DNA from 2 places in the Klebsiella sp. SYXHC3 genome. Region 2 is predicted to be linked to the other one. Evidence: predicted binding sites of a transcription regulator. Region 2 holds the regulator's gene; the other holds the start of a gene.
What was found. Region 2 encodes Fur, which represses iron uptake genes when iron is present. Its sites were predicted from a motif close to ATAATAATGAGAACNACTATCAA; they were not measured.
Positions count from the first base shown of each region.

Region 1: a site for Fur is predicted at 2,252-2,274, ahead of AC2CGP_RS15465 (TonB-dependent siderophore receptor). Genes of this name have one in related genera too.

Region 1 is NZ_JBXUNG010000005.1:262,341-267,497, forward strand. Features, by position in the region: gene AC2CGP_RS15465 (TonB-dependent siderophore receptor) at 1-2,142, opposite strand, end outside; gene AC2CGP_RS15470 (TetR/AcrR family transcriptional regulator) at 2,368-3,003, opposite strand; partial or broken gene AC2CGP_RS15475 (hypothetical protein) at 3,066-3,128, opposite strand; gene bhsA (multiple stress resistance protein BhsA) at 3,253-3,510, shown strand; gene ldtC (L,D-transpeptidase LdtC) at 3,741-4,700, opposite strand; gene mfd (transcription-repair coupling factor) at 4,866-5,157, opposite strand, start outside.
Region 2 is NZ_JBXUNG010000003.1:458,633-463,789, forward strand. Features, by position in the region: gene tcuA (FAD-dependent tricarballylate dehydrogenase TcuA) at 1-416, opposite strand, end outside; gene tcuR (tricarballylate utilization LysR family transcriptional regulator TcuR) at 513-1,439, opposite strand; gene fur (ferric iron uptake transcriptional regulator) at 1,553-2,005, opposite strand; gene fldA (flavodoxin FldA) at 2,298-2,828, opposite strand; gene ybfE (LexA regulated protein) at 2,978-3,271, opposite strand; gene ybfF (esterase) at 3,405-4,178, opposite strand; gene seqA (replication initiation negative regulator SeqA) at 4,408-4,968, shown strand; gene pgm (phosphoglucomutase (alpha-D-glucose-1,6-bisphosphate-dependent)) at 5,001-5,157, shown strand, end outside.

The sequences.
Region 1 (5,157 bases), on a different contig from region 2:
ATATTCGTACAGCCCGGCGCTGCCATAGGTTGGACTGTACAACAGCGGCGCGCGCTGTCCCCAGATGGTGACGTAATCTTCGTTCAGCAAGTTTTCGATGCTAAAGGTCAGTTTACCCACCGGCAGCAAATAGCTACCGATAAAATCGACGGTATTGTACCCATCAAGCTTATTGCCGCTGGCATCGCTTAAATCAAATACCTGCTGGCTTTGCACGCGTAGCGACCATGGGTCCGGCGCCCAGCCGACCCAGGCGGTGGCTTTCGACGGCGAGGCCAGGGTGACGTCCCACTTCTGCCAACTGCCATCGGTTTTTACTTGCGATTTCAGCACGTTGAAGTTAGCGCCCAGGCTCCAGTCGCTATCAGGCACGAAGTAGTCCACCGCGCCTTCCATGCCGTAAATGCGTCGTTTATCCGATTGCACATCAATGGTCATATCGCTGCGGTTAACTACGATGGTTTTGTCTGATGTCGAGTAATAAGCGGCAAGCTGGGTGCGCAGGTTGTCGCCGGTGTAACGCCAGCCCAGCTCCCAGGAGTTAACTTTGATCCCCTGTAGCGGCGAGTCGCCGACGTTAACGCTCGAGACCAGCGGCAGATGGCCGTTGACCGCGGCGCCGTAGCTGCCGATACCGTAATATTTGCCCGGATCCGGTAGTTCGACGCCCTGAGAGAAGTTAAACCAGGTCTGCTGGCGTTCGGTAATGTGGGCGACGATCCCGGCATTAAAGAGGAAGTTATCATAATCGGTCTTACCGCCAGGAATGGCATCCGCCGACTGATATTTGCCTTTAGCGACATCCTGCTGCTGCGCGTAGCCGACAAAATCATCGACGCGGTTTTCCGTCCATTGATAGCGCACGCCGCCGCTAAGGGTGAAGATGTCGTTCAGGTCATAGCTGGTTTGCAGGAACGGCGCGAGATTGGTGATGCTGTAGCCTGGATAGCGGCCGGTGGTGTAGGCTGACTGATTATTCAGGCCGCCGGAAGCCATTGCTTTATCCAGGTCGAAGAACATTTGGTTGGAGTTGAAGGTTTCATGGTCGGCATCAACGCCCCAGGTCAGATCCCATCCCGTCAGCGGTTGGCTGTTGAAGGTGATCTTAGCGCCGTACTGATCGGTATCCTGCTGTGAAGCGGAAAAACTGCTGATTTGCCCTTTGCTCAGGGCCGGGAAGGGGTAGAAGGTCAGTGATTCGTCGCGGTAATAAATCTGGCTGACCATATTCTGGCCGAAGAAGTCGGCGTCGGAGTATTGCAGACTGATCAAATGACGCTCGGTACCAGGCACGCGATCGGAGTTAAGCCCGTTAGAGGTCCAGGCTTTACTTTCGCCAAGCACCGCAGACATATCTTTGCCCAAATTCAGACCATAATCATCGCCCTGGCTTTTATAGTACTGCGTGACAAGCTGGAGCTGGCGCTGGTCATCGATTTCGATGGTTCCGGTACCCATCACGTCGAGTCGGTCCGAATGCTGTAAGCCGGTTTGCGTATTATCGAGGATCAGCGCGTCATTGTTGCCGTCATACCAGCCGCCGAAGCGCTGATAGGCCACCGACAATCGGCCGGAAGCATGATCGGTACCCCCGCTGACGGCCGCCGCTACTCGTTCATCATGATCGTTGCTATTGGCAAAGCCGGTTTTACCACCCAGCTCCAGATCCACCTGGCGTTCCTGCTGGCCTTTTTTCGTGACGATATTAATCAGACCGCCGGTACTGCCGCCGCCGTATAACGACGTGGCGCCGGAAATAACTTCAATATGTTCGATGTTAAACGGATCGATGGCGTCAAGCTGGCGGCTATCGGTACGCGATGAATTGAGACGCACGCCGTCGATGAGCACGACGATGGCGCGTCCGCGCATGTTCATGCCGTAGTTGGTACGCCCCTGGCTGCTGACATCTATCCCGGGGATCAGCTGCGCGAGGACATCTTTAAACTCTTTACCACCCTGAACCTGTTGCTCAATCTCCTGGCCTTCAATCACCCAGGTGGTTTGCGCCATCTCGGCGACGGTACGGTGGTTACGGTTGGCGCTGACGATAATATCGTCTTCATCGGCGGCCTGCGCGGTAAAGGCTGGCAGGGCGGTGGCCAGCAGCAGAGGATTGAGCAGCCAGAGGCGCTTGTTCATTCGCATTCCTTGATATGAGTTAGTCATTACTGTTGTTATTTTTTTCAGCCACAGGCGCGGCTGTTACAGCGTGAAACATATAGAAAAACAAATGCGAATTTTGCACATATTGATTATCGTTATCAATATCATTTACAACAAATCAACATAATGAAAATATTGAGAAATGTAAGGTTATTCAGCAGATGGGGAAAAAACCGGCGAGCGACGGCCGCCGGTAGGGGATTAAGGTTGCAGGATTTGCGGCCACAGGCGCAGCGTCGTGTCACTAATCTGTTTCAGGGTGGCAAAATCAGCGCCTTCGCGCGCACTGATAGACATTCCTTGCAGCATGCAGTTTAAAAACTGCGCCAGCTGCAAGACATTGCCCTGCGCAGGGAGTTCGCCGCGTTGCTGACGCTGCTGTAAAAATTGCGTCAACGTTTGTTCCTGCACCGCGTGCCGCGACTTAATGGTGTTGGCGATATCGGTTGAAGAGGCGGCCAGCGCCGCGGAGGTGTTAATCATAAAACAGCCTGCCGGGGTATCTTTGCTGGTAAAGCAGGTGGCGACAGCGGTGAAATAGTCGCGCAGCGCCTGATCGACGGTTTTGTGGTCATCGAATAGCAGGGCTTCGTGTTTGGCGGCGAAGCGGGAAATGTAGCGATCCAGCACCGCGCGGAATAAGCCTTCTTTGTTCACGAACTCGGCGTATAGCGTCGGGGCTTTCGCACCGGTCGCTTCGACGAGATCGGCCAGCGAAGTTGCTTCATAGCCGTGCTGCCAGAAAAGTGTCATGGCCTTGTCCAGCGCCGCGTCCCTGTCGAACACTTTAGGTCGGCCACGGCTTTTTTTTGCGCAACTTTGAACGTCAGTTGTCATGATGCCGTTGTACCTATGTTGGGTTGTTGAACGGCCATTATAAAAATAAACGTGTCACGCTACCAGCGGCAGAAGTCCAAAAATAAATAATTCATATATGTATGAAAATTAAGCATTTTATAAATAGTTAAATGATCGTTATAAAAATGAGTTGACCTGTGACCTGGATCACATTATCATTTACCTATCGATCGTTAAGTTAATTCTTGCGACCCTACTATAAAAATCATCTGCATAGGTATAATAATCATGAAAAACGTCCAAAAACTGGCACTTGCTGCCGTACTGAGCTCACTCTCATTCGCAAGTTTCGCCGCTGTTGAGGTGCAATCCACCCCAGCAGGTCAACATAAAATCGGTACCGTTTCCGCATCCGCCGGCACCAATCTGGGTTCGCTTGAAGAGCAGCTGGCGCAGAAAGCCGACGAGATGGGGGCGACCTCTTACCGTATTACCTCGGTAACCGGTCCTAATACCCTGCACGGTACCGCAGTTATCTATAAATAAATGTTGTAACCCCTGTCATGCCACTGACAAAACGCGCTCCTGACCCCCTTCAGCAGAACGCGTGTAGTAAGCAGTAAAAGTCGTTCCCTTTGTTATGCCACTCTCGCGACGCGGTCCACACCCCTTCATGGGACCGCGCCCCGCGAAACCTCGTCAGCGAAGCTGGCGATTGCCACAAAAAAACCCGCCGTGCCTGGCGGGTTTTTTACATTCTACCATCCGGAAATGCACTACATGGCTTGCTCAGCGGGAAGCTGATGGCGGGTCACATCGACCGGCATTCCGGAGCGTAGCTCCATCGCGTATTCCATCACCTGCTGATTGGTCTGCGGTGCCTGTTTAAAGTTCTTCATGCCGGCATTCAGGACGATTGGCAGCGTCTGCGGATCGTCATTGATATGTTCGGACAGCGGCTGGTGGACTTCCACCAGACGGGTACCGTTTGGCTCTACCGAAACTTTGATAGGTTCGTTGATGATATTCACCCTGGTGCCCGGCGTGATTTTGTTATACAGAGACTTTATATCAGCATCGCGCAGGCGGATACAGCCTGAACTGACGCGCATCCCGATACCAAAATCGGCGTTGGTGCCGTGCAGTAGATAGACGCCGCCGTAGGCCGCGAGACGAATCGCGTGATGTCCCATCGGGTTATTCGGCCCGGCAGGGACTACGGCTGGCAAATCGATCCCCATCGCTTTATATCGCGCGCGGATGTTGGCGGTTGGTGTCCAGGTGGGGTTGGCGCGCTTATCGGAAACGGTAGTGACCATCGTCGGGGTCAGGGTATCGCCGCCAAGCTGGCCGATACCGATCGGATAAACGGTCACGCTATTCTGTCCAGGTGGATAGTAGTACAGGCGCAGCTCGGCGATATTGAGCACCAGACCTTCACGGGGGGCGTCAGGCAGCAGCGTCTGCAGCGGGATGGTCAGCACGCTACCGGCGCGCGGCACATAAGGATCGACCCCGGGATTAGCCTGCAGCAGCGCGAGAAAACCAACGTTGTATTTTTTGGCAATCGCTTCCAGCGATCCGCCGTTATCCTGCACTACATGAAACTGATTCTGCCCGACCAGACGGCTACCGCTCGGCGGTAACGGCCAGGTATTGGCGCGGGCGGGAAGGGCCAGCGTCGCCGCGAGAGCGAATGCCGTAAGCCAGGTTGAAACACGCGAGATATTTATCATTACCATAATTCCACAATAAACAAATGGTTATTTTTATAAGATAATCAATGTCAATTATGGCGCGGGAGAGTGTTGGGAAATCCAGGTGGATTGCAAAATGTTTGTAAAGTTTGCTAACTGTGACAGGTAAAGAGATGCGGTTCTGACAACCGCATCTCTTTTTTATCAAGCGGTGGCGTTTTCTTCCAGCTGACGCATAAACTGGCGTACCCAGTCCATACGTGTTTTACGCTCATCCAGCTCCTGGAAGAATTTAAGACGAGTTGGCCCATCCAGCCGGTAATGCTGCGGCTGCTTCTGCAGCAGACCGATAAGCCAGACCGGGTTCACATTATTTTTCTCGTTAAACTCGATCACGCCGCCTTTTTCATTGCACTCCAGCTTACGGATCCCCAGCTTTTGCGCCTGCTGGCGTAGGCGCGTGATATCCAGCAAATTACGCGCCGCATCCGGCAAT
Region 2 (5,157 bases):
TCGGCGCTGCGGTAATAGGCATTGACCAGGGCTTTACCGCCGCCCATAAAAAAGGCGTTGGTGCGGGCGACATGCAGGGCGCCGGATAAGGGCGGTTGAAAGTTAACGCCATGACGGCGCATCCAGTCCCGACATTGCGACGAAGTGCGGATCACCAGGCGAGCCAGCGCTTCGTTGGTGTTGCCCCCGGTGACGCGCAGCAGATCCTGCCAGTATTCTTCTTCCGGGTAGCTGTCTACTAAGACATCCTGCGGCGCATCGTGCATACAACGCAGGTTACGCGTGTGCTGAGAGTTACCGCCCCGCCATTCCCGCGGCGCGGCTTCCAGCAGCAGTACGGATGCGCCTGCTTCCCGGGCGGTTAAGGCGGCGCATAACGCGGCGTTGCCGCCGCCAATCACCAGTACATCCACCATTATCGGCTCCATTACGCTTTGACTAATTGTTAAATTTGTAATGGAAATGTAAGGCGCAGGAGCGACAGGCGCTATGGCGTAAAGCTAAAGAGGGGTTTAGGAAGTGTAAAGGCTGGCGCCCGGCCAGCAGCCAGTTTCTACAAGCTGACGCATGACTTTGGTCAGTATCACGCGCGCGGCAAGGCCTGCCGGGGTGAGTTCGTCATCTGAGAGACTGACCAGAAAATTAGGTCGGCTTAGTACCGGATTATCGACGCCGATCACTCTTAGCGCCTCGCTGTCGAGATGAGAAATCGCCGCGCCCGGCTGCAGCGTGGCGCCGAGCCCGTCACGGACGGCGCGCATCAGCAGGGCCAGGCCATCGATTTCAGCCACCACGTCAACGTTGATGGCGTGCTCCTGGCAAATAGCGTCCAGCCTGCCGCGCAGGCCATGTCCCTGGCTTGGCATAATCAGCGGGATGGCGGCAAGCTGGTCCGGAGAGATGCTATCGCCGGGCAGCGGCGCCAGCACGTCATGGGCGCCAATCAGGAACAGACGTTCCTCAAGAATGGGTCGGGCGCTCCAGCGCAGGATCTTCTCTTTCTGGAAAACGATGGCTAAATCGAGCTGGCGGGTGTTGATCATCCGTTCCAGATTGCCGGAGAGGCTTTCCACCAGGTGCAGGCGGACGTCGGCGTAGCTTTCGCGCATGGCGTTGATAAAAGGTACGCCCAGCACAGAAGCGGTGCTCGGCGCCATACCGACGCTGACGTGACCGGAAAGGCGTGCTTCACGCGCGGCGAGAATGGCATCGTCAGCATGGCGCAGCGCCAGTTGCGCCTGCGAGTAAAAGGCGAGGCCGGCGCTGGTGGGCATTACGCCGCGCGAAGTCCGTTGCAGCAGGCGGATAGCGAGTTCATTTTCCAGACGCGCCATTTGCTGGCTGAGCGCAGAAACGCCAATATTCAGATCGAGCGCGGCGCGGCCCATACTGCCTGTTTCCACGATGCGGACAAAATAGCGTAGCTGGCGCAGCTCCATAGTGACTCTCCGTACAAGGCGTTAGGCTCTGACAGAATACGCATTCAGGCGGATTTCGCCCATAAAAAAAGCCAACCTTCAGGTTGGCTTTTCATTACATACGAGACGGGAAATTATTTATTCACCGCATCGTGGGCATGTTCATCTTCGCGGCAGTCGCCTTCCGCACAGTGGCCGTAGAGGTACAGGCTGTGGTTGGTTAAGCGGATGCCGTGTTGCGCAGCAATTTCACGTTGGCGGGATTCGATAGAATCATCGCTGAACTCGATCACTTTGCCGCAATCGAGGCAAATCAGGTGATCGTGGTGGTGTTGCTGAGTCAGCTCGAATACGGATTTACCGCCTTCGAAGTTGTGGCGAGTCACGATGCCTGCATCGTCGAACTGGTTCAGCACGCGGTAAACGGTAGCCAGACCAATCTCTTCACCCATATCGATCAGGCGTTTGTATAAATCTTCCGCACTGACGTGATGGTTATCCGGTTCCTGCAACACTTCCAGAATTTTCAGTCGGGGAAGTGTGACTTTCAGGCCAGCCTTCTTTAATGCGATATTGTTGTCAGTCATGCGGAATCTGTCCTGTTGCTAAAGATCGGCTTCCTTTAAAGGGAAGCAATACAGAGAATCACCCGATGTAATGCGTCTCATTATAGAGCTGCTACTCTGAAATGAAAACTGCAACCATCGCGCCTTGTAAGCTGTCAAAAACGAATTACCAGCTACAAACTGTGTCACGTGACCTCGTGGAATCAGAGGACATTGTACAGATATGTGATGAAAAGTTAAAAACTTGTAGCTATTAGTTTGATTGCTTTTATCTATTAATTCAGCGCAGCTTAATAGCTGCGCTGTTTGATTCTTAGGCGTTTTTGATTTCTTCCAGATGCAGCTCTTCGGAAATCTGCTTCACCCACTTCTCAACGCGCTCGTTGGTCAGTTCCGGCTGACGGTCTTCATCAATCGCCAGACCGACGAAGTGATCGTCGTCCGCCAGGCCTTTAGACGCTTCGAAGTGGTAGCCCGCGGTCGGCCAGTGGCCAACGATGGTTGCGCCGCGCGGTTCAATGATGTCACGAATGGTGCCCAGCGCATCGCAGAAGTATTCTGCGTAATCTTCCTGGTCGCCGCAGCCAAAGACGGCTACCAGCTTACCGTTGAAGTCGATCTCTTCCAGCGTCGGGAAGAAGTCGTCCCAGTCGCACTGCGCTTCGCCGTAGTACCAGGTTGGGATGCCGAGCAGCAGAATATCGTGGCTTTCCAGATCTTCTTTGCTGCTCTTGGCAATGTCGTGAACTTCAGCAACGTCTTTACCGAGCTGCTTTTGGATCATTTTTGCAATATTTTCGGTGTTGCCGGTGTCGCTGCCAAAAAAGATGCCGATGATTGCCATGAGTAAAATAACCTCTTGAAACTTAATGATGTGGTAGTGGCATTATGCCTACAGTTAACGGCAATCATAGCAGAACAGGGAAGGGCGCGGAAACAGCAATAACGTCCTGGTGCACACTCTGCTACATGAAAGCGATTTTTTTGCGTTTTTCAGACTTCGCCCTGGTTACGCAGGCAGGCCAGTTGGTGCATCAGCATCTCTTCGATAAGATCGCTGCGGCTCATGTTGCGGGCTTCCGCCAGCTCATTAAGCGCGTCGACCGCATCGGCGTTGAGCTTCAACTCAACGCGCTTCAAGCCGCGAACCTTATCGCGTTTGAGCTGATTGCGTTTGTTGATGCGCAGTTGTTCATCGCGCGAAAGCGGATTGGTTTTCGGTCTACCCGGGCGACGCTCATTTGCGAACAAATCTAATGTCGTTCGGTCCGTTTGTTCTTTTGCCATGATTCAGAGTGACTTCGGGGAAACAAGCTGCCGGGCTATAGCCGGCGCAGATAGCGCGCCATAATACATCAGGCGAACCGCTGCGCCAACGACCGCGGGCATTCTGCCGCGCGGTCGGGCGTTTTTTAGCCACTCAGGCTTCAATTGTGCTCAGATAACGGCGAATTGCGCGTAAAACCGCCTCGGGTTTTTCCGCATGCACCCAGTGTCCGGCGCCGGCAATGACGTGGGCGCGGGCTTGCGGGAACTGCGCCAGCAGCGCGTCGCGGTATTCATCGGTGACATAAGGGGAGTTGCCGCCGGGAATAAATTGCGCCGGGTGCGGCCAGGCGGGCACGGTTTCCCAGCCGACAATATGCGGGTATTGATCCCACAGCGCCGGCACGTTGAAGCGCCACGCGCCGTCGACAAAGGATTTCAGCAGAAACTGAATGACGCCTTCTTCATTTATATACTCGCGCATTACCTGCGCCGCCTGCTGGCGGGTGCTGGCGGCGGATTCGCTGACGGCGTTAATCGCCGCGAAGATCTCATCATGACGGCGGACGTGATAAGCCACCGGCGCGATATCAATCGCCACCAGCCCGGCGATGCGATCCGGCGCCAGCGCGGTCAGCGCCATCACCGCTTTGCCGCCCATCGAATGGCCGATAAAGGTCGCTTTCTCGATCTGATGATCGTCGAGGGTATCGAGCAGGTCCTGCGCCATCGCGCGGTAGGTCATCTCCGGTGAACGCGGCGATAAGCCGTGGTTGCGCATATCGACCTGCAATATATCGTAGTCGGCGACCAGATCGCGGGCGAGGATCCCAAGGTTGTCCAGGCTGCCGAACAGGCCGTGTACCAGGACGATTGGGGATTTATTGTGCGGGTTTTGTGCAGATTGCGCTCGGCTATTTAATTTCATGGCAAAGTTCTTTTTTTCGCTCCGTCGGGTTAGGGTATTATGTTGGACATTCTGCCATTAGGCTGCAAGACCCGGAAGCATTCTGAGTTTTAACGCCATCCTGGTTTGACGCTATTCGCGGTTGGGATTTGTCCTCTATCTGATGCCTTTTGCGCAGTAGTGTGAAAGACAAAGGATAGTTAATCCCGACGACTTGTATTCAGAAACAAAGAAATCGCACTGGATTAAGATGAAAACAATCGAAGTTGATGATGAGCTCTACCGCTATATTGCCAGCCACACTCTGCATATCGGCGAGAGCGCATCCGACATTTTACGGCGCATGCTGAAATTTTCCGCCGTTTCTCAGCCTGCATCTGGCGCGCCAGCGGCGAAAGCCGCGCCGGCGGCTGCTCCTGCGGCGGCGCCAGTCGTCGAAGCGAAGCCGGCCAACCCGGTTAAAGATAAAGTCCGCGCCATGCGCGAGCTGCTGTTATCTGACGAATACGCTGAACAAAAGCGCGCGGTTAACCGCTTCATGCTGGTATTGACTACGCTTTACTCGTTAGACAGCAAGGCATTTTCAGAAGCCACTGAGTCTCTGCACGGACGCACCCGCGTATACTTCGCCGAAGACTCACGGACGCTGCTGAAAAGCGGTAATCAGACCAAACCGAAACAGGTTCCTGGTACGCCGTGGTGGGTTATCACCAATACTAATACCGGCCGTAAATGCAGCATGATCGAACACATCATGCAATCAATGCAGTTCCCTGCGGAGCTGATTGAAAAGGTATGCGGCACGATCTAGTTAATTAAACTTTGCACCAGAAGGATCAGGCAATGGCAATCGATAAACGTGCGGGTCAGCCGGCACAACAGAGTGATTTGATTAACGTCGCCCAGCTGACCGCTCAGTACTATGTGCTGAAGCCGGAAGCGGGCAATGCGGAGCATGCGGTTAAGTTCGGCACCTCCGGCCATCGCGGTAGCGCAGGGC